2 regions of the Kineococcus sp. R86509 genome follow, and region 2 is predicted to be linked to the other one. Evidence: riboswitches for the same ligand, from Rfam matches in the RefSeq annotation. Region 2 holds a riboswitch; the other holds the start of a gene.
The links. Region 2 has a riboswitch for S-adenosylmethionine ahead of SJY07_RS04810 (rhodanese-like domain-containing protein). Riboswitches for the same ligand answer to the same signal wherever they lie in the genome.
Positions count from the first base shown of each region.

Region 1: linked by a shared signal. The riboswitch ahead of SJY07_RS18575 (FAD/NAD(P)-binding protein) and the one ahead of SJY07_RS04810 (rhodanese-like domain-containing protein) in region 2 are both predicted to bind S-adenosylmethionine.

Region 1 is NZ_JAXHCE010000001.1:3,795,649-3,806,617, reverse strand. It holds gene SJY07_RS18605 (aminotransferase class V-fold PLP-dependent enzyme) at 1-857, shown strand, start outside; gene SJY07_RS18600 (rhodanese-like domain-containing protein) at 941-1,315, shown strand; gene SJY07_RS18595 (hypothetical protein) at 1,358-1,591, opposite strand; gene SJY07_RS18590 (LLM class flavin-dependent oxidoreductase) at 1,669-2,712, shown strand; gene SJY07_RS18585 (NtaA/DmoA family FMN-dependent monooxygenase) at 2,721-4,040, shown strand; gene SJY07_RS18580 (RimK family alpha-L-glutamate ligase) at 4,024-4,950, opposite strand; SAM riboswitch class I at 5,013-5,107, shown strand; gene SJY07_RS18575 (FAD/NAD(P)-binding protein) at 5,272-7,245, shown strand; gene SJY07_RS18570 (amino acid ABC transporter permease) at 7,242-8,198, shown strand; gene SJY07_RS18565 (amino acid ABC transporter ATP-binding protein) at 8,195-8,974, shown strand; gene SJY07_RS18560 (ABC transporter substrate-binding protein) at 9,072-10,034, shown strand; gene SJY07_RS18555 (riboflavin kinase) at 10,050-10,478, shown strand; gene SJY07_RS18550 (oxygenase MpaB family protein) at 10,548-10,969, shown strand, end outside.
Region 2 is NZ_JAXHCE010000001.1:1,009,749-1,020,717, forward strand. It holds gene SJY07_RS04785 (ROK family transcriptional regulator) at 1-760, shown strand, start outside; gene SJY07_RS04790 (FAD/NAD(P)-binding protein) at 963-2,906, shown strand; gene SJY07_RS04795 (methyltransferase domain-containing protein) at 2,842-3,696, opposite strand; gene SJY07_RS04800 (cobalamin-independent methionine synthase II family protein) at 3,662-4,882, opposite strand; gene SJY07_RS04805 (O-succinylhomoserine sulfhydrylase) at 4,896-6,122, opposite strand; gene SJY07_RS04810 (rhodanese-like domain-containing protein) at 6,086-6,493, opposite strand; SAM riboswitch class I at 6,500-6,598, opposite strand; gene SJY07_RS04815 (beta-galactosidase family protein) at 6,664-8,490, opposite strand; gene SJY07_RS04820 (GNAT family N-acetyltransferase) at 8,570-9,064, opposite strand; gene sufU (Fe-S cluster assembly sulfur transfer protein SufU) at 9,112-9,552, opposite strand; gene SJY07_RS04830 (SufS family cysteine desulfurase) at 9,557-10,888, opposite strand; gene SJY07_RS04835 (DUF1684 domain-containing protein) at 10,885-10,969, opposite strand, start outside.

The DNA.
Region 1 (10,969 bases), 2.8 Mb from region 2:
TCGCCCGCGGCGGGTACGCGCTGCTGGCCGTCGCCGGTGCCTCCAACGTGACCGGTGAGGTGCTGCCGCTGCGCCGGCTGGCCCGGGCCGCGCACGCGGCCGGCGCCCGCATCGCCGTCGACGGGGCGCAGCTGCTCCCCCACCGCCGGGTGGACCTCGGTCGCGACGGGATCGACTGGATCGCGCTGTCCGGGCACAAGCTCTACGCCCCCTACGGAGCGGGCGCGCTCGTCGGTCGTCGCGACTGGCTCGACGCCGCCGATCCCTACCTCGCGGGTGGAGGCGCCACCCTCGACGTGCGCCACGACGCGGTGCGGTGGGCCACCGGGCCCGACCGCCACGAGGCGGGTTCCCCGAACGTGCTCGGCGCCGTCGCCCTCGCCCAGGCCTGCAGCACGCTCGCGACACTGGCCCCCGGAGCGCTCGAGGCGCACGAGGAGGCGTTGCGCGAACGGCTCGTCGGCGGGCTGACGGCACTGGCGGGCGTCGAGGTCGTGCGCCCGCACCCCGACGACGCCGTGGGGGTCGTGACCTTCACCGTCCCCGGTCGCTCGGTCTCCGAGGTCGCGGCCTTCCTCTCGGCCGAGCACGGGATCGGTGTGCGCGACGGACGGTTCTGCGCCCACCGGTTCGCCGACTCCCTCGGTCTGGCCGACGGCGGGCTGAGGGTTTCCACCGGGGTCGGGACGGGATCGGCCGAGGTCGAACGGCTGCTGGCCGCGGTCGAGCAGTTCGTCGGTGCCGGGCCGGAGCTCGAGTACGGGATCGTCGAGGGGCACTGGGGTCCCACGACCGACGCTCGCCCGGAACCCGCGTCCTTCCTGCCCGCGCCCGGTGCGAACGCGGACCTGGGGTGACCTCGTCCCCGACGCCTCAGCCCGCAGGGACGACGGCCTCGCGCGATCGCCGGGGCCGACCGCACGAACCGAGGAGACACGACGTGAGCGACACCACCGCAGCACCCCAGGCACCGCTCGTCGACGCCGAGACCGCCGGACGCGCCGTCGCCGCCGGTGCGCTGTTCGTCGACGTCCGCAGCGACGCCGGGCGGGCCGCCGCCGGCGACCTGCCGCAGGCCGTCGTCGTGGCCAAGACCGAGGTGGCGGCGAAGTTCGCCCTCGGTTCCGACACCGCGCTGGCGGAACTCACCGGGAAGGACCAGCAGATCGTCGTGATCTGCGGTTCTCCCGCGGGCTCCGGCCCCGTCACCGCCGAACTGCTGGCGTCCGGCTTCACCGACGTCGTGCAGGTCGACGGCGGGTTCCCGGCCTGGAAGGCCTCGGGGCTGACCGTGGGCGAACCCGCTCAGACCTGATCCACCCCGGTCGACATCCACCCCTGTCGACGGGGCAGGACGTCAGGGCATCGGCTCGCTGCTGGGCCGGGACCCGTCGCCGATCCCGCCACGTTCGGCCTCGGCGAAGAGCGCGCGCAGCTCCCCCTCGAACTGCGGCCAGCTCAGCTCGCCGGGGGCCGGCTCGTCGTCGAGCGGCGACCAGGCGTACCCCCACTGCCCCTGCCCCGCGATGGCCAGTCCGGCCACGATCGACGACACCCAGTGCGCCAACAGTTCTCGTACCCGGTCACGCATGGTCGCCTCCTCGTCGATCGGTGGAGAGCACTGTGACACAGACGACGGCTGCCGTACCCACCACTCAGGAGATTTCCATGCCGACCCCCTTCCACGTGTTCCTCGACGTCGACGGCGGCGGGTGGCACCCCGCGGCCTGGCGCCGCTCCCGGGTCTCCCCCGACGCCGTGTTCTCCCCCGCGCGGTTGAAGGAGTTCGCCGTCACCGCGCAGGCCCAGGGCCTCACGGGACTCACCTTCGAGGACTCCACGCTGCCGGACCCCCGCAACCCCCGCGGGCACCTGGACGCGGTGCAGCGGGCGGCCTTCCTCGCCGGGACCACCGACACGATCGGTCTGCTGCCGGTCGCCGCGACCACCTACTCCGAACCGTTCCACGTGGCGGCGCAGATCGCGTCGCTGGACCACTCCAGCGCCGGCCGCGCCGGCTGGATCGCGACGACGTCCACCCCCGCCGTGGCCCGGACGGTGAACCTCCCCGTGCTCGACGACCCGCAGGCGGAACTCACCGACGTGGTCGGGGCCGTGCGGAGGTTGTGGGACTCCTGGGAGGACGACGCGGTGGTCCGCGACGTCGCCACGGGACGCTACGTCGACCGCGACCGGTTGCACCACGTCGACGTCGTCGCCACCAACTTCTCGGTCAAGGGCCCGCTCACCGTGCCCCGTCCCCCGCAGGGGCAGCCGGTCGTGGCCGCCCACGAACGCGACCTCCTCGACCCGGGCGTGGTCGACGTCGTCCTCACGGGCAGCGAGCGGACCCGGCGCAGCGCCGGTGGTCCGCTGGTCGTGCTCGAGGTCGAGTTCGCCCTCGACACCGCGGCCGCCTCGGGTGCGCAGCGGGTCGAGGCGCTAGACGCCGACGCCCCGGCTCCCGCACGGGGCCGGCTGCGCTGGACGGGGTCCGGTGAGGGCTTCGCGCGGTACCTCTCCGGTCTCGCGGGTTCCGTCGACGGTGTCCGGCTGCACGCCGCCGTCCTCGACGAGGACCTCCGCACGCTGCTGCGCACCACCTTCCCCGCCCTGCGCGTCGCCCGGCTGCTGCAACCACCCGCCGCCGGTGCGACGTTGCGCACCACCCTCGGCCGTCCCCGGCCGGTCAACCACTTCGCGACGGCCTGAGGAGTCCCGTGACCGACCTGCGCTACCCGAACGCCGTCGTCCACTTCGGCGTCTTCTTCCAGGGCGTCAACCACAGCACCATCTGGTCGGACCCCCGCAGCGGATCCCAGATGCACCACTCGACCTTCACGCAGCTGATCCGGACCGCCGAACGCGGACTGTTCGACGCGTTCTTCCTCGGCGAGGGTCTCCGCCTGCGCGAACAGCGGGGCAGGATCCACGACCTCGACGTCGTCGGACGACCCGACGCGCTGACCGAACTCGCCACGCTGGCGGGTCTGACCGACCGCATCGGTCTGGTCGCCACCCAGAACACCACCTACAACGACCCCGCCGACCTGGCCCGCCGCCTCGCGTCCCTGGACGTCCTCTCCGGTGGTCGCGCCGCGTGGAACGTCGTCACGACGGACAACGCCTGGACCGGGGCGAACTTCCGCCGGGGCGGCTACCTCGACCACGCCGACCGCTACGAGCGGGCCGAACGCTTCGTGAACCTGGCCCGACGGGTCTGGGACAGCTGGGACGGGTCGGAGTTCGCCCCCGTGGACTCCGACGACCGCTTCTTCGACGTCGAGATCGCCCCCACCGTCCCCCGCAGCCCGCAGGGTCATCCCGTGATCTTCCAGGCGGGCGACTCACCCGCCGGCCGCGACTTCGCCGCCCGCTCGGCCGACGTGATCTTCTCCGCGCACGGGAGCGACCGCCACGACGCGCTGGCCTTCGCCGACGACGTCCGCCGCCGCGTCGTGGCGGCGGGTCGCCCCGAGGACGACGTCCTCACCTTCCCGGGGACCCAGATCGTCGTCGCCGACACCGAGGGCGAGGTGGAGGAGAAGGCCCGTTGGGTCCTGGAGCAGCAGGTGACCCCCGCGACCGCGCTCTCGCTGGTGGGTCAGGTGTGGGGCGAGGACCTGTCGGGCCACGACCCCGACGGCCCGTTGCCCGCGCACGACCCCGTCATCGCGGACATCGACGGGACCCGGGGCGCCGCGCGACAGGGTCACGACCCCCGGGCGATCGCCCGGGAGTGGCGCCGGGTGGCGGAGGAGAACGAGTTCTCGCTGCGCGAACTCGTGCTGCACACCTCGGCCCGGCGCGGTTTCGCCGGTACGGCCTCGCAGTTGGCCGACGAGCTGACCCTCTGGGTGCGCAGCGGCGCCAGCAGCGGGTTCAACGTCACGCCGTTCCTCGTCCCCAGCGGCCTGGACGACATCGTGGACCAGCTCGTCCCGGCCCTGCAGGAACGGGGCGCCTACCCGACCGCGTACGTCGGGACCACGCTGCGCGAGCACCTGGGTCTGCGACCTCCGCTCACGCGTTGCCGCTGAGGAGCCCGCCGAGGTAGCGGGCGATGGCGCCGGGACCCGACACGGGGGCGACGGCCTCGACCGCGGGGTTGTAGTTCGTGTTGGTGTTGATGTCGTAGGTGACCGTCCGCCCGTCCGCCGTCTCGAGGAACTCGATGCCGGCGATCTCGATGCCGGCCGTCCGCAGCAGTTCCTCGTAGCGGCGGACGAGCGGGTGGTCTCCGGTGATCTCCGTCCGCAGCGCGAACGGGACCACGCCCGGCACCTCGCACGCGTCGGCGGGGCACAGTTCGAAGCTGCCCGCGGAGGTGTCCACGCGCACCGCGTAGACGAAGCGCCCGCCCACGAACTCGGCCCGGGTGACGAACGGTTCGGCCGAGCGGAGGAACTCCTGGAGCAGGGTGATCCCGTCGACCGGTTCCTCGAACTCCGGCGAGGCGACGTGGGCGTCGAAGTCCTCGTGGGAGTCGAAGCGCCGGACGCCGAGGCCCTTGCCGCCCTGGTTGTGCTTGGTGATGAACGGCACCTGCAGTTCCCGGGAGCGTGCCGCCAGGTCCCCTCGGCCGAAGACGGCCAGGGTCCGGGGTACGTCGAACCCGTTGCGGTGCAGCAGCGCGTGTTGGGCGACCTTGCTCACCTCGAGCTCGACGACGTGGGTCCCCCCGACGACCCGGCGGCCCCAGCCCTCGAGCCAGGCGAAGAGGGCCCGGGTGAACTCCTTGGTCTGCCCGTGACCGCGGGTGTGCGCGGACGCGCTGAGCCGCGACCAGTAGACGCCCGGGGCCGGTTCGGCGTCGAGGTCCAGGGACCCGCCGGTCAGCAGGACCTCCTGGAAGGGGACGCCCTCGGCGCGCAGGGCGGCTTCGAAGGGCGGGAACCACTCGGGGTTCTCGTGCACCACGTGGACGCGCGGCTCGGTCGGGATGGTCATGCTCTTCCTCCTGGGTTCGTGAGGAGTTTGGCAACGGGTCTCCTCGTGCGATAGTTTCACACCGTCCATCCAGAGCGACCGAGAGACCTGGCTCGTCGACGTCGCAGCAACCCCCTGAACCTTCAGGCGCGGGTGCTTCCGCCAGGACCGATGGGAGTTCGCGCCGTGAAGGTACCCGAGAAGCGCTTCACACGTCGTCGCCACGTCGACCTCGGTCGACTGCAGTCCGCGGTGTGCGCGGGATCCTGATCCCCCGTCCGCTGCGGTGATCCCGCGGACGGAACCCGGCGTCGTCGTCGACGTGATCATCGGAGTTCCCCCGTGCCCTTCTCCATCCCCATCCCCACCCCCACCCGCGTCCGCAGCCTGTGCATCGTCGGCGCGGGTCCTCGCACCCTCGTCCTGCTGCAACGCCTCGGTGCGCACGCCGGCCCCGAGGACCTCGACGTGCACGTCGTCGATCCCTTCGACTCCGGCGCCGGTCGCACCTGGAGGGAGGCCCAGGACCCCCTGCTGTGGATGAACTCCCGGGCCGCCGACATCACGGTGCTGCCGGACGACTCCGTCACCGGGCTGACCGGACCCGTCACCCGGGGGCCGTCGCTGGCGGACTGGATCCGGGAGAACCGGGCCGAACTGGTCCACGACGCCGCGGCCGCCGGTGAGGACCTGCTGCGCGAGGAGGTCCTGCGCAGCGGGCCGGGTTCCTTCGTCTCCCGCCGGCTCGCGAGCCGCTACCTCGGTGCGGCGTGGCGACGCACGCTCGACGGCCTGCCCCCGAACCTGCGGGTCCACCGCCACGCGCGCACGGTCCTCGACGTCCTCGACGCGGACGACGGACGTCAGCGGGTGCAGCTCGCCGGCCCCGGGGAACCGCTGACCGTCGACGTCGTGCTGCTCGTCCAGGGACACCTGGACGTCCGCCCGGGTCCCCGCGAGCGGAAGCTGGAGACGTTCGCCCGCAGCCACGGCCTCGCCTACGTCCGTCCCGGCTACACGACCGACCAGGACCTGGACGTGCTGCGGCCGGGCGCCGACGTCGTCGTCGTGGGGATGGGTCTCGCCTTCGTCGACCTGGTGGTGCTGCTCACCGAGGGCCGCGGGGGCCGGTTCGAGGAACTCCCCGAGGGCCACCTCCGGTACCACCCCAGCGGAGCGGAACCGCGCCTCTTCGCCGGGTCGCGTCGGGGGGTTCCCCACCGCTCGAAGATCGGGTACCCGGCGCCGGCGGGCCTGGGTCTGCCCCACCACTACAGCGCGAGGGTCGTCGAGGAGCGGTTCGGGAGCGCGGAACTCGACCTGCGCTCGGACCTCTGGCCGTTGATCGTCAAGGAGATGGCCGGGGCGCACTACCGGGAACTGTTCCGCACCCACCGGGAACGGACCGTCCTGGCGCCCGCCGAGTTCGACGCCCGGTTCGCCCGGTCGCCCTGGGGCAGCGCGGAACTGGACCACCTGGTGGAACGCGCCGTACCCGACCCGCGCGACCGGTTCGACGTGACCGCACTGGACCGTCCGCTCGAGGGCTGGTGGGGGACGTCGGGGGACGAGGTCCACGAACGCGTCCTGCGCCACCTCGAGGACGACCGGGAACGACGGGCCGACCCGGCGCACTCCCCGGACGCGGCAGCCCTGGCCGCGCTACTGTCCGCGTACGTGGTGACCCTCGGCCTGCACTCCGCGGGCCGGTTGAACGCACGATCCACGGCGCTCGACCTCGACGGCTGGTGGCACGGGTTCTTCAGCTACGTGGCCAGCGGTCCCCCGCCCGAGCGGTTGCGGCAGATGTCGGCCCTGGCCCGCGCGGGGGTCCTGAGGTTCCTCGGGGCCGACGTGCACGTCGAGCCGGACCCGGAGGCCGGCGTGTTCCTCGCCTCCTCGGCCAGTGGTCCGCACCAGGTGCGGGCACGGGGTCTCGTCGAGGCCCGGTTGCCGGTACCGGACCTGGAGCGGACCTCCGACGTCCTGCTCACCCGGTTGCGCGAGCGCGGTGAGGTCCGGGCCCACGAACTGGTGGACGGCGAGGTGCGGTGGTCCAACGGGCGCCTCGTCGTCGACGGAGGCGGGCGCCTGGTGCAGGCGGACGGCTCCGTCCACCCCCGCCGTTTCGCGACCGGCGCCTGGGTGGCCGGTGAGGCGGCGGCCGCTGCCTTCGCCCGACCACGATCGAACGCCGAGCTCTTCCGACGCAGCGACCGCCTGGCCGCGGAACTGCTCCGTGCTGCGGGTTCCGTCCCGACCGCACGACGACCTGTCGAGATCCGCAGCGAACTCCCTGGAGAACGAGGACGATGAGCGAGACCACCCGACCGACCCGGGCACCGGCGCCCGTGCTGACCGTTCCGCCCGCGGTCAGGGTCCTGCCCGCCCGTCACCCCTGGCGCTGGGTCGCCACCGCCGTCGTGGCGGTGCTCGCCGCGATGGCGGTCCACGCGCTGGTCGCGAACCCCGTCTGGGAGTGGCCCACGGTGGGTCGGTTCCTGTTCTCCGCCACGATCCTGCGGTCGCTGTGGTTCACGGTGGAGCTGACGCTCGTGGGGACGGCGATCGGCCTGGTCCTGGGGACCGTGCTGGCCCTCATGCGCATGTCCGACAACCCGCTGCTCACCGGGGTCAGCTTCACCTACATCAGCGTCTTCCGCTCGGTGCCGCTGATCCTGCAACTGCTCTTCTGGTACAACCTCGCGATCCTCTACGAGCGGATCGGCGTCGGGATCCCGTTCGGCCCGCAGTTCTGGTCGATCGGGACCCAGGACCTCATCGGCCCGGTGACCGCCGCCTGCCTCGGGCTCGGGTTGCACCAGGCCGCGTACTTCGCCGAGATCGTCCGGTCCGGGTTCCTCGCGATCGACCCCGGTCAGCGGGAGGCCGCGGCCGCGCTGGGGATCCCCCGGGGGCGGCAGTTCTGGCGGATCCAGTTGCCGCAGGCGTTGCGCATCATCGTCCCCACCACCGGGAACGAGATCATCGGGCTGCTCAAGGGGACCTCGGTCGTCTACATCATGGCGCTGCCCGAGCTCTTCTACCAGGTGCAGGTCGTGTACTCCCGGACCGGCAGGGTCATCCCGCTGCTCGTAGTGGCCGCGGTCTGGTACTTCGTCCTCACCAGTGCCCTCTCGGTGCTGCAGTGGTTCGTGGAACGCCACTACGGACGGGGCAGTTCCCGCTCGCAGGACGACCTCCCCCTGGTGGTGCTCCTCCGTTCCGTCCGCGGCGCCCGCGCCCGCCGACTGGAGGCCTCGCGATGAGCACGTCCACCCCGCCCCGTCCCGTCGTCCGGCTCGAGGGGGTCCACAAGCGGTTCGGCGCGCTCGAGGTGCTGCGCGGCGTCGACCTCTCCGTCGCCGCCGGCACCGTCACCGTGGTGCTCGGTGCGTCCGGGTCCGGCAAGTCGACGCTGCTGCGGACCATCAACCACCTGGAGAAGGTGGACTCGGGCATCGTCGAGGTCAACGGTGAACTGATCGGCTACGAGCGGGCCGGGAACCACCTGCGCGAACTCCACGAGCGTGAGGTGCTGCGCCGGCGTTCGCACATCGGGTTCGTCTTCCAGCACTTCAACCTCTTCCCGCACCTGACGGTGCTGGAGAACGTCGTGGAGGCGCCGGTCTCGGCCCAGAAGCGCCGCCGGTCCGCCGTCGAGGTCGAGGCCCGGGCCCTCCTCGCCCGCGTCGGACTCGCCGACAAGGCCGACGAGTACCCCCGGCGGTTGTCCGGCGGTCAGCAGCAGCGGGTCGCGATCGCCCGTGCTCTGGCCCTCGAACCCTCCCTGGTGCTGTTCGACGAACCGACGTCGGCCCTCGACCCCGAACTCGTCGGCGAGGTCCTCGACGTCATCCGCGACCTGGCGGCCTCGGGAACGACGATGGTCGTGGTCACCCACGAGATCGGTTTCGCCCGCGAGGTCGCCGACCGCGTGCTGTTCGTGCACGACGGCGTCGTCCTCGAGGAGGGAACTCCCACCGAGGTGTTCGACCACCCCCGTCACGAACGGACCCGTTCCTTCCTCGCGAAGGTCCTCTGACCACCCCGTCCCACCCCCGTCCCACCCGCGACCCGGCGACCCGCCGGACCGCCCTGTCGGCCTGCCCGGTGCAGACCGCGACCCCGAGGAGAACCCTGTGATCAGCCGTCGAACCTGGATCCTGTCGCTGGCCGCGAGCCCGCTGGTGCTGGCCGCGTGCGGGAACGGGACCGACCCCGCCACCGTCGCCGTCGCCGCCACCGAGGGTGCGGTCGACACCAGCCCCGAGCAGAGCGGTCGCATCGCGGTCGAGGCCGTGCCGGAGATCGCGGCGACCATGCCGCAGGAGATCCGCGACCGCGGCACCCTCGTCATCGGCACCACGGCCGACGGCAACCCGCCGCTGGGTTTCCGTGCCGACGACGACACGACGGTCATCGGCATCGAACCGGACATCGCCCTGCTCGTCGCCGGCGTCCTCGGGCTGGAGCCCGATCTGCGGGCCACCTCGTGGGAGAACCTGTTCGTCTCCATGGACTCGGGTCAGTTCGACGTGGGGTTCTCGAACATCACCGTCACCGAGGAACGCAAGGAGAAGTACGACTTCGCCTCCTACCGCGTCGACACCCTCGCCTGGGAGGTCGCGAAGTCCTCCGGCACCACCTCGATCCAGGAGCCGAAGGACGTCGCCGGGCTGACCGTCGCGGTCGGTTCGGGCACCAACCAGGAGAAGGTGCTCCTCGACTGGGACGCCCAGAACACGGCGGCCGGTCTGGAACCGGTGACGATCCAGTACTACGCGAAGTCGACCGACGTGTACCTCGCACTGAAGTCGGGGCGCATCGAGGCGTACTTCGGCCCGAACCCGACCGCGGCCTACCACGTGCTCGTCGCCGGCGAGACGAAGATCGTCGGCACCGTCCCCGGCGGTGGCACGATCCAGGCCGACATCGCGGCGACGACGAAGAAGGGCGACGGACTGGTCGAGGCCCTGGCCGCGGCGCTGAACCACGTCATCGAGAGCGGCGCCTACGCGAAGACCCTCGCACGCTGGAACCTCGCGAACGAGTCCGTGCCGACGTCCGAGATCAACCCGCCCGGGTTGCCGAAGACCGACTGATCCGAGGAGAGCAACGTGGTTCTGCGAGTTCCGGTCCCCCGCACCGGTACCCCCGTCCTGCAGGTGCGCGGCACCGTCGAGCACGGCGACCAGCGCGGTCGTCTGCTCGGCTTCCCCACCGCGAACGTGGCGCTGCCCGGGGACGGCCCGGCGGACGGCGTCTGGGCCGCCACCGTGCAGGTCGACCCGGTCCACGACGGCCCCGTGCACATGGCGGCGGTCTCGGTGGGCCGGCGGCCCACCTACTACGCGGACGGGGTGCGACTGCTCGAGGCGTTCCTCCTCGACGTCAGCCTCGACCTCTACGACCGTGAGGTGCTGGTGTCGCTGCACCGCCACCTGCGTCCCCAACTGGCGTTCTCGGGGTCGGCCGACCTCGTGGCGCAGATGCACCGCGACGTGGCGGCGACCCGGGAGTGGGCCGCCGCCACGGTCGGTCGCTGACGCCGCCCGGAGGGCCGGCCCACGGTGTGGAACGGGCGGAGGAGGCGTTCAGGAGGCAGAGTCAGCGGGGTGAGGACCTCCAGCACTCCGCCGACCTCCCCCGCCCTCCCCACCGAGGCGGACCTCGCCGCCGCGGCGCACCGTTCCGACCCGCTCGCGGACGCCCTCGCCGACCGGGTCCTCGCCGATCCCACCGGCTGGCGACGCTTCGACGAGGCGTTGCGCCACGGCGCCGACAGCGCCGTGGACCCCGCCGTGCGCGACCTGGTGCTCGACCTCGAACGCACCTGCGCCGCAGCCGACGACGAGGTCCTGGACGCGGCGGCCGAACCGACCTTCACGGCGTCGATGGGCGTCCACGTCTTCGACGTCGGGGCGGGAGCGCTCATCAGTTCCTACCGGCCGCCGACGACGTCCACGATCCTGGTCCGGACGGGGCGGCTCCTGGGGGAGAACGCCCACGCCCGGCTGCTGGAGACGGCGCAGTGGCT
Region 2 (10,969 bases):
GGCCGAGCACGGGGCGCGGGCGTCGCTGCGGGCCGTGGGGGTGAGCCTCGGCGGTCTCGTCGGCGAGGGCGGGCACGTGCTGAACGCCAGCTTCCTCGGCTGGCAGGACGTCCCGCTGGGGCCGGTGCTGGAGGAGCAGCTCGGACTGCCCGTCGTCGTCGACAACGACCTGCTGTCCTTCACCCGCGCGGAGCAGTGGTTCGGGACGGCGCGACGGTGCCGGCACTTCGCGGTGCTGACGATCGGTGAGGGCCTCGGGTACGGCCTGGTCGTCCACGACGAGGTCGTGGACCGACCCGACGCGGGCGTGGGGTTGCTCGGCCACTTCCCCCTGCTGCCCGGCGGGCCGCTGTGCCCGCTGGGGCACCAGGGCTGCGCCGACGCCCTGCTCACCGTCGCCGCCGTGGAGGCCCGGGCCGCGGCCGCGCTGCGCCGACCGGTCCGCTACGAGGAGGTCCTCGACCTCGCCGACGGCGGGGACCCGCTGGCCCGGCGCGTCGTCGACGACTCCGCGCACGCCCTGGGGACGCTGGTCGCGGCGATCGGGAACCTCACCATGCCGGAGAAGCTGATCCTGTCCGGTGAGGGGATCCGCCTCGCCGTCGTCGGGCAGGACGCGCTGTGGGCGGGGATCCGCGAGCACCGCAGTCCCTTCGCCTCCCGGCTCGACATCGACGTCCAGCCCACGGGCTTCACCGAGTGGGCCCGCGGTGCGGCCGTCACCGCGATCCGCACGTTCGTCCTCGGCCACCGTCGCTGAACCCCCGTCCGCAGGACCGCGGCCCCGCCGAGCGAGGTCGGCTGGGCGGACGGGGTCGCGACGCCTACCCTGGAGCCGTGCGGACCGCGGGAGCGACGAACGGGCGACTGGTGCGCCGTCGCCACGTCGACCTGTGCCGCACCCACGGCGCCACCTGTTCCTGAGGACGAGTCCCCCACCGGATCTCTCCTCTGGAGCCCACGTGAGCCTGTCCCTGCGCACCCCGTCCGACGACGACCTCTCCCTGTGCCTGGTCGGAGCCGGCCCCCGGACCCTCGGCGTCCTCGACCGGTTGTCCGCCCGCGCCGTCGCCGACCCGACCCGGGTCGTCGACGTGCACGTCGTCGACCCCCACCCGCCGGGGGCGGGACGGATCTGGCGGGCCGACCAGCACCCGTTGCTGTGGATGAACTCCCGCGCGGCCGACGTCACGGTCCTGCCCGACGACTCCTCGGTGCTGCCCGGCCCGGTGCGCACCGGGCCGACGCTGTTCGCCTGGCTGGACGAGCACCGGGACGACCTGGCCGCGGAGTTCGAGGCCGCCGGCGAGGCGGAACTCCACCGCGAGGTGCTGGGGGTGCAGGAGGGCACGTTCGTCTCCCGGGCGCTGGGCAGCCGCTACCTCTCCTGGGCGTGGGACCGGACGCTCGCGGGGCTGCCGGCGAACCTGCGGGTGCACGTGCACCGCACCCGGGCGGTCGACCTGCGCGGCCGGCAGGTGGTGCTCGAGGACGGCGGGACGCTCGACGTCGACGCGGTGGTCCTCGCGCAGGGCCACCCGGACGTCGTCCCCGGCGCGCGGGAGGTCACGGCGCAGGAGTTCGCGGACCGGCACGGGCTGGGCTACGTCGCCCCCGGGTACACCAGCGACCTCGGTCTCACGGAGGACGAGGTGACGTTGCCCCCGGGTGCCGACGTGATCGTGGCGGGGATGGGGTTGGCCTTCGTCGACCTCGCGGTGCTCGTCGGACAGGGTCGGGGTGGGCGGTTCTCGGAGGGACCCGACGGACTCGTCTACCACCGCAGCGGCCGTGAACCCGTGCTGCACGTGGGCAGCCGGCGCGGGGTTCCGTACCGCTCGAAGATCACCTACGTCCTCGACGAACGTCCGCCGCTCCCCCGGTTCTTCACGGCGGAGCCGTTCCTGGGCTCGACGCGGCCGCTGAACCTGCGGGCCGACCTGTGGCCCGTCGCGGCGAAGGAACTGGCGGGGGCGCACTACCACGAACTGTTCCGCGCCCACCCGGAGCGCACGGCGCTGGCCCGCACGGAGTTCGAGACCCGGTTCGCGACCGCCCCCTGGGGCAGCGCGGAACTCGGCGACCTGGTGGCGACCGCGGTGCCCGACCCCGCGGACCGCCTCGACCTGGGCCGCCTCGACCGGCCGCTGGACGGGTGGCGGGCGACGTCGGCGCAGGAGGTCCACGACCGGGTCCGCGCGCACGTCGCCGCGGACGTGGAACGCCGGGGCGACCCGGCCCACAGCATGGACGCCGCCGTGTTCTTCGCGCTGCTGTCCTGCTACGTCACCGTCGCCGGGCTCGCCCACCGCGGCCTGCTCGACGAGGAGTCGACCCTCGAGGTCGACGGGTGGTGGCACGGGTTCTTCAGCTACGTCGCCTCCGGCCCGCCCCCGCAGCGGCTGCGCGAACTCCTCGCCCTGGCCGACGCCGGGGTCGTCCGGTTCCTCGGTGGTGACGTGCAGGTGCGGGCGGACGAGGTCGCTCGGTGCTGGAGCGCCCGGTCGGGGAACTCACCGGCCGGGATCTCGGCGCGGGTCCTGGTCGACGCGCGGTTGCCCACGCCCAGCATCGCCGACAGCGCGGACCCGCTGCTGGCCGGGTTGGCCGCTCGCGGGGAGGTGACCGAGATCGGCAACGGCCGGCTCGTCGTCGACCCGGACCAGCGCCTGGTCGCCACGGACGGTTCCGTGCACCCGCACCGCTACGCCGTCGGCCCCTGGGTCGCGGGTGGTGGCTGGGCGGCGGCGTTCGCCCGTCCCGGCGTGGACGCCGGGTTCTTCCGGCTCAACGACCGGATCGCGGCGTCCCTGCTGACCGCGACCCGGCCGCACGCACCGGTCAGCGTCGTCGGCCCCCGAGCAGCCAGTAGCGCGCCGCACCGCGGAACTGTTCGCGTCGACTGAGTTCGACCTCGAGTTCCTCCAGGTCGGCGGCCACCCGGTCGTCGACCCGGTCGGACTCCTCGAGCAACGTCGTCACCGCCAGGATCCCGGCCCGGCGCGTCACGTCGCAGCCGACCGCCGCCAGCGCGTCCTCGACGAACTCCGGGGACAGCCGCAGCGCGGTGTGACCCGTGCCCGGGTCCAGGGCGCGTTCCCCGTCGAGCGCGACCCAGGCCGCGGCGGGCCCCTCGCGCAGGACGCTCGCGACGACGTCGGCGGCGGGGTTCGGGGCCAGCAACGACACCAGACCGCCGGGGCGCGCCGAGGAGACCAGCGTCGCGACGTCGGCCCGCACCTGCCCCGGGGACTCCCGGTGCTGCAGCACGTCGTGGCAGAGGACGACGTCGAAGGACCCCGAACCCCCCTCGCGGTGGCGGGTCAGCGCGGCCAGGGCCGTGAGGTCCTCCAGGTCGGCCGCGACGGTGTGCAGGCGGTCCCCCACGCCGGCGGCGGCGGCCGCCGCGCGGGCCAGCGCGAGCATCTCCGGGGAACGGTCGAGCACCGTGACGGAGTGCCCGGCGAGGGCGAACTGGACGGCGTCGCGACCGTCGCCCCCGCCCGCGTCGAGCACCCGCAGCGGTCCCTCACCGAGGTCCGCGCACCACTCCTGCAGGACCCGGGCGACGACGCGGTAGCGCAGCCGGCCCCACGGGGAGTCCTGCCACAACGCCCACGCTGCGGCCTCCCCCGAGGCCCGGTCCCGGGTCACCGGGGACTCACCCGAAGAGTCGTTCGCCTGCGAGTCGCGCACCCTCGCCGAGGGTCGCGAGCTTGGCGACCGCGATCTGCGGGTGGATGCGCCCACCGAGACCGCAGTCGGTGGAGGCCACGACGTTCTCGGGGCCGACGACCGAGGCGAACCGCTCGATGCGGTCGGCCACGAGTTCCGGGTGCTCCACGACGTTCGTCGCGTGGCTCACGATGCCGGGGACGATCTTCTTGCCCGCGGGCAGCGCCACGTCCTTCCAGACCTTCCACTCGTGCTCGTGGCGCACGTTGGCGGCCTCGAAGGAGTAGGACCCCGCGTCGATCTCGAGCATGAGGTCGACGATGTGCTTGAACTCGACGTCGGTGGTGTGCGGGCCGTGCCAGGAACCCCAGCAGAGGTGGAAGCGGATCTGCTCGGTCGGCAGACCGCGCAGGGCGTGGTTCAGCGCCTCGACCCGGATGCGGGTGAACGCGCGGTAGTCCTCGATGGAGGGTTCGGGGTTGATCTGGTCGAAGTTCTCCGCGATGGAGGGGTCGTCGATCTGCAGGGTGAGCCCGGCCTCGACGACCGCCCGGTACTCCTCGCGCAGCACGTCCGCCCACGCCCAGATGTGTTCCTCCTCGGTCGCGTAGTGGCGGTTCGCGATGCGCGCCCCGCTGCCCGGGGAGAGCGAGGTGATGAACCCCTCGGTGACCCCGGCCGCGGCGAGGCCGGCCTTGAGGTTGGCGATGTCGGAGGCGATGGCCGCCTGACCGGTGTAGGCCAACGGCCCGACCGTCGCGGGGAACGCGGTGGCGTTCTTGCCCGTCGAGATCCCCGACGCCGGGTCCTGGTAGGCCTCGCGGAACGTCACCCAGTCGCGTCGGTCGGGGAAGCTGGTCAACCGCACGTGGCCGGGTTCGGAGCGCACGACGGGCTGGGTGAACAGGTCCTCGCCGGTGACCTCGAGCCCCGACACCCGCTGGAAGGAGTAGGACCACCAGGCGCCGTAGTCGACGGCGCTGGACATGGCCTTGCCGTACTCGCCGTCACCGACGATGGTGACGCCGAGGGCCTCCTGGCGCTTCACCAGGTCCACGACCGCGTCGGTCAGCAGGGCGTCGAACTCGGGGGTGCGTTCGAGGGTGAAACCGTCGTCGCCGATGCGGCGGGCCTCGTTCGCGGCGATGAGTTCCGGGGTGCGGGGCAGGCTCCCGGCGTGGGAGACGGGGATCTGGTGCTCGGTCACAGGGGTTCTCCGATCAGGGTTTCGCGCGCAACGCGCGGTCGAGGTCTTCCAGCAGGTCGTCGGGGTCCTCCAGGCCCACCGACAACCGCAGCACCCCGTCGGTCAGGCCGATGGCGGCACGGCCTTCGGCGCCCAGACGACGGTGCGTCGTCGTGGCGGGGTGGGTGGCGAGCGACTTGGCGTCGCCGAGGTTGTTGGAGATGTCCACGATCCGCAGGGCGTCGAGGACCTCGAAGGCGCGGTCCTTGCCGCGCCCGCGCGGGGCGTCGAGCTCGAACGTGAGGACCGTTCCGCCGAGTTCCATCTGCCGCTTCGCCAGGTCGAACTGCGGGTGGCTGGCCAGCAGGGGGTGGCGGACCCAGCGCACACCCGGCGACTGCTCCAGGTGCTCCGCGAGGCGCAGGGTGGTGGCCGCCGCGTGCCGCACCCGCAGGCTCATGGTCTCCAGGCCCTTGGCCAGGGTCCACGCGTTGAACGGGCTGAGCGTCGGTCCGGTGTGCCGGGTGAGTTCGCGGAACCTGCCGTCGATGAACTCCGAGGTCCCGAGGACCGCGCCGCCCATCACCCGGCCCTGGCCGTCGATGTGCTTGGTCGCGGAGTACACGACGACGTCGGCTCCGAACTCCAGCGGGTGCTGGCCGACGGGACTGGCGAAGGCGTTGTCGACCACGACGGTCGCCCCCGCGGCGTGCGCGAGTTCGCTCACGGCGGCGATGTCGACGAGGGTCTGCATCGGGTTCGCCGGGGTCTCGAAGAACACCGCCTGCGCCGGGGTCGAGAGCGCGCGTTCCCACTGCGCCAGGTCCTCGCCGTCGACGAACTCCGTCGTGACGCCCCACCGGGGGAGGATCTCGTCGAGGATCACGAAGCAGGAACCGAAGAGGCTCCGCGCCGCCACCACCCGGTCACCCGCGCCGAGGAGCGCGGCGAGCGCGTAGAACACCGCGGACATCCCGCTGGCGAGGCCGTAGCAGGCCTGCGCCCCTTCCAGCTGCCGCAACCGTTCCGTGAACACCGACACCGTCGGGTTCCCGTAGCGGGAGTAGACGTAGCGGTCGACGTCGCCCGCGAACGCGGCCTCGGCGTCCGCCGCGGTCGCGTAGGTGTACCCCGACGTGAGGTACATGGCCTCGGCGGTCTCCTCGAACTGCGACCGGACGAGGCCGCCGCGGACGGCGGTGGTGTCCGGGCGCCAGCCCTCGCTCACGACTGTCGCCAGGGCAGACCGGCCGCGCGCCAACCCACCGCACCGCGGTGACCGGCGTCGTCCAGCGGACCCTCGAACCCTTCGAGGACGTTGTAGCTGGGGGCGATCCCGGCGGCGGTGGCGGCCTCGGCCGCACCGACGGAACGCTGCCCGGAGCGGCAGAGGAACACGACCGGGGCGCCCGCTCCCGGGGTGATCCCCGCGGCGGCGAGTTCGGCCAGGAACCGCGGCGGGTCGACCGGGAGCCAGGACACGAGGACCGGCTCCCGGCCGGTCCCGCTGGTGTCGGGGACCCCGACGAAACGCCATTCGGCGTCGGTGCGGACGTCCACGAGGACCGCGTCCGGGGTGTCCCGGACCAGGTCGAAGGCCTCACGCGGTGTGAGGTCGCCGGCGTAACCCACTCTTTCCTCCCATCGGTCCTGGCATGAGCACCCTCCCCGCCGGTGAGGGCGAGGGGGTTGCTGCGGCGTCGACGAGCCAGGTCTCTCGGCCGCTCTGGATGGTCCCGTCAGCGTAGGGCATCGCGACGAGGGGCAGGACGGGTGGAGCAGCGTGGGTGGCTACTCCTCGGTCACTCGTCGGTGTGGCCGAGGTCCAGGTCGGGCAGCGTGCGGACCCACGGGTCCGCGGCGGCGTCGAGTTCCAGGACCGTCACGTCGTTGGTCCCCGCCCGCAGGACCGGCCCCGGGACGTAGAGCGTCCGCTGCGGTCCGCGCCGCCAGTAGCGCCCCAGGCAGAACCCGTTGACCCAGACGACCCCGCGCCCCCAGCCGGCCGTGTCCAGGAAGAGGTCGACGGGCTCCGCCACCTCGAGCTCCGCGCGGGCCAGGACCGGGCCGGCGAGGAACGTCACCGCACCCGAGCGTCCCGCCGGGGCGGTCGCCAGCCGGTCCGGGTCCAGCGCCTGCACCCGGAGGTCGCGCACCGCCGCGTCCCCGACGCGGACGGGACCGACGACGCCCTTGGGCTCGCCGAGGCGCGGACCGTAGTTCACCCGGCCCGCGTCCTCGAGGAGCAGGTCGAGCCGGGTGCCGGCGGGGTGCGGCGGGAGGGCGAGCGTGGTGTCGTGGTCTTCCCGGAACAGGGTGCCCAGCCGCACTCCGTCGAGCAGCACGGTGAGGCGGTCGCGCACCTCGGCCACGTGCAGGACGGTCGGACCCGGGGACCCGGGCGAGGTGGCGCTGACCCACGCGAAGGGGGCGGGTACCCCGCTCTCCGTCGCCAGGTCGTCGAGGAACGGGACCTCCTCCCCCGCCACCGGCTCGAGACCGTCCACGGCCTCGATCAGCGGGAGCGCACCGACGAGCGGAGCCCGCAGGACCGGCGCCGGCCGCGCCGGCGGCGGGACGTCGGCACCGAGTTCGGCGTACCCGCCGAGGACCTCGCGGAAGGCCCAGTACTTCGGCGTGGGCCGGCCGGCCTCGTCGAGCAGCGCGTCGTAGTCGTAGGACGTCGTGGTCGCCTGGTAAGTACCCTTGTCGTTGGCGCCGCTGGTGAACCCGAAGTTCGTGCCCCCGTGCACGACGTAGACGTTCACTCCCGCGCCGCGTTCTAGCATCGTCGTCAGTTCGGCGACGGCCGCCTCCGGGGGCGTCGTCCGGTGGTGGGAACCCCAGTGGTCGAACCAGCCGACCCAGAACTCCGAGCAGACGAGCGGTCCCTCGGGCTGGTGGCGGCGCAGGGTGTCCAGCCGCTCGGCCGCCCGGCCGCCGAAGGACCCGGTCGTCAGCAGTTCGGGCAGGGTCCCCGCGGCCAGCATCTCGTCGGTGGGCTGGTCGACGGTCGTCAGCGGCACGGTGATCCCGCAGCGGCGCGTGGTGGCCACCAGGTGTTCCAGGTAGGCGGTCCGGGCGGCGGTGTCCGTCGCGGCGCTGTCTGCTGCGCCGGAACCGGTCTCGTAGGCGCCGTACTCGTTCTCGACCTGCACCAGGACGACGCGTCCGCCCCGGTCGGCCTGCCGGGGAGCGACGACCTCGTAGACCCGGGTCAGGAACTCGTCGACGGCTTCGAGGTAGTCCGGGTCGTCGATGCGCAGCCGGACCCCGGAACGGGTGAGCCAGACCGGCAACCCGCCGTTGGACCACTCGGCGCAGATGTAGGGGCCCGGCCGGACGACCACGTCGAGGTCCTCCGCGGCCGCCGCGTCGAGGAACCCCGCGAGGTCGCAGGAGCCGTCGGTGCGGAACTCTCCGCGCCGTGGGGCGTGCAGGTCCCACGGCACGTAGGTCTCCACCGTGTTCAGCCCCAGTTGACGCACCGAGCGCAACCGGTCGCGCCACTGGGCGGGGTGGACGCGGAAGTAGTGCAGCGCACCGGACAGCAACCGGTGGGGACGCCCGTCGGCGAGGAACCCCTCCGGCCCGAGGGTCAGAGCGGAGGTGCGGGCGGTGGGGTTCACGTCGACTCCTGTGCTGGGCCGGCGCCCTCGCCGGTGCGGGAGGCCACCGTAACGCCCGGGGATCCGCGCCGGAGCGGGGTCAGTCCTCGACGAGGAAGCGGTGCATGACGTGCAGGCCGACGAGACCGTGCTCGGGGTGGTCGAAGGCCTCGGGAACGGTGCCGACGATGCTCATCCCCAGCGAGCGCCACAACGCGACCGCCGCGGTGTTGGTCTCGACGACGGCGTTGAACTGCATCGCGCGGTACCCGCGGAACGCAGCGAGGGCGAGGACGTGCTCGCCGAGGGCGCGTCCGACGCCGCGACCGCGCGCGGCGGGCGAGACCATGAAGCTCGCGGTGGCGACGTGGGCCCCGGGGCCCGGCCGGTTCGGCCCCGTCTTGGCGGTGCCGAGCACCTGCCCGTCCTCCAGCGCCACCACCGTCACCCCCGGCGGGGACTCGACCCAGAGGTCGCGCGCGCGCTCCGAGGTCAGCCCGCGCGGGTAGGCGTAGGTCTCCTCCTCGGCGACGATCTCGTCGAAGAACGGCCAGATCTGCGCCCAGTCGGCGTCGGTGAACTCGCGGATCTCCACGTCCGCAGGCTACCCACCGACCACCGGGAGCCGAGGGGTCCCGGGGCTCAGGGGGTGGCGGGCGCGCGGAGCAGGGCGTCGGCGAGCGCGGACCAGCTGAGGAGGGCGCACTTCACCCGCGCGGGGTACTTCGCGACACCGGCGAGGGCGACGGCGTCGCCCAGCACGTCCTCGTCACCCTCGTCCTCACCACGACTGGTCAGCATGTGCTGCACCGCGTCCCGCACCGTGACGACCTCCTCGAGCGAGCGCCCGACGACGAGGTCGTGCAGCACCGAGGCCGAGGCACGGCTGATCGAGCACCCGAGGGCGTCGTAGGAGACGTCCTCGACCGTGTCGCCGGCGAGCGCCACCCGCAGGGTGATCTCGTCGCCGCACGTCGGGTTCACGTGGTGGGCCTGCGCCGCGAACGGGTCGCGCAGACCCTCGCCGTGCGGACGTTTGGAGTGCTCGATGATCAGCTGCTGGTACAGGTCCACGGCGGTCAGGCTCTCACGCGAAGAGCGCCCGGACGCGGTGCAGCCCGCGCAGGACGGCGTCGATGTCGGAGCTCTGGTTGTAGGGCCCGAAGCTGACCCGGGTGGTGGCCGCGACCCCGAACCGGCGGTGCAGCGGCCAGGCGCAGTGGTGCCCGACCCGCACGGCGACGCCCTCGTCGTCGAGCAGTTGCCCGACGTCGTGGGCGTGGACGTCCTCCACCACGAAGGAGACCAGGGCGACCCGCTCGGCGGCGTCGAGCGGGCCGAGGACGCGGACCCAGGGCAGTTCCGCCAGTTCGGCGAGCAGACGTCGGGTGAGGTCGCGTTCGTGGGCCTCGAGGCGGGCCATCCCCGACCCGTCGGGGCCGAGCCCGCGCAGGTAGTCGGCGGCGGCGTGCAACCCGACGGCCTGCGCCGTCATCGGGACACCCGCCTCGAACTTCTGCGGGACGGGGGCGAAGGTGGAGCGTTCCATCCGGACCAGTTCGATCATCGACCCGCCGGTGAGGAACGGCGGCATCGCGCCGAGGACCTCGGCCCGGCCCCAGAGGACCCCGATCCCCGACGGCCCGAGCATCTTGTGCCCGGAGAACGCCGCGAGGTCGACCCCGAGCGACGGCAGGTCGACGGGCAGGTGCGGGACGGACTGACAGGCGTCGAGGACGACGAGCGCCCCCACCCGGCGCGCCGCGGCGACGAACGCCTCGATCGGGGCGAGTCCGCCGAGGACGTTGGAGGCGTGCGCGAAGGCGACGACCTTGGTCCGTTCCCCGACCAGCGCGTCGAGGGCGTCGAGGTCGAAGGACCCCCCGTCGGTGACGGGGACCCAGCGCAGCACGGCTCCGGTCCGGGCGCAGAGTTCCTGCCAGGGCACGAGGTTGGCGTGGTGCTCGGCCTCGGTGACGAGGATCTCGTCGCCCTCGGCGAGGACGAACCGCGGGTCGACGGCCTGACCGTCGGGGGCGCTGCCGCGGGCGGCGTAGGCCGTGGTGGTGCTGAACGCGTGCGCGATGAGGTTGAGCGACTCGGTGGCGTTCTTGGTGAACACGACCTCGTGGGCGGGGGCGCCGACGAAACCCGCGATGGCGGTCCGGGCGGCCTCGAAGTCGTCGGTGGCCTCCTCGGCCAGCTGGTGCGCCCCGCGGTGGACGGCCGCGTTGTGGGTCTCGTAGAACCGGCGTTCGGCGTCCAGGACGGCCCGCGGTTTCTGCGACGTGGCGCCGGAGTCCAGGTACACCAGCGGGTTCCCCGACCGGGTCGAGCGGCCCAGGATCGGGAAGTCCGTCCGCAGCGCGGCCAGTTCGGCGTCGCCGAACGGAGCGGCGAGCAGTTCGGTGGTGGTCACCGGGGATCCTTCTCCCCCGCCGCGACGGGCACGGTGAGGCGGTTCTCGGCGGGCGGCAGCGGGCAGGTGGCGTGGTCGGTG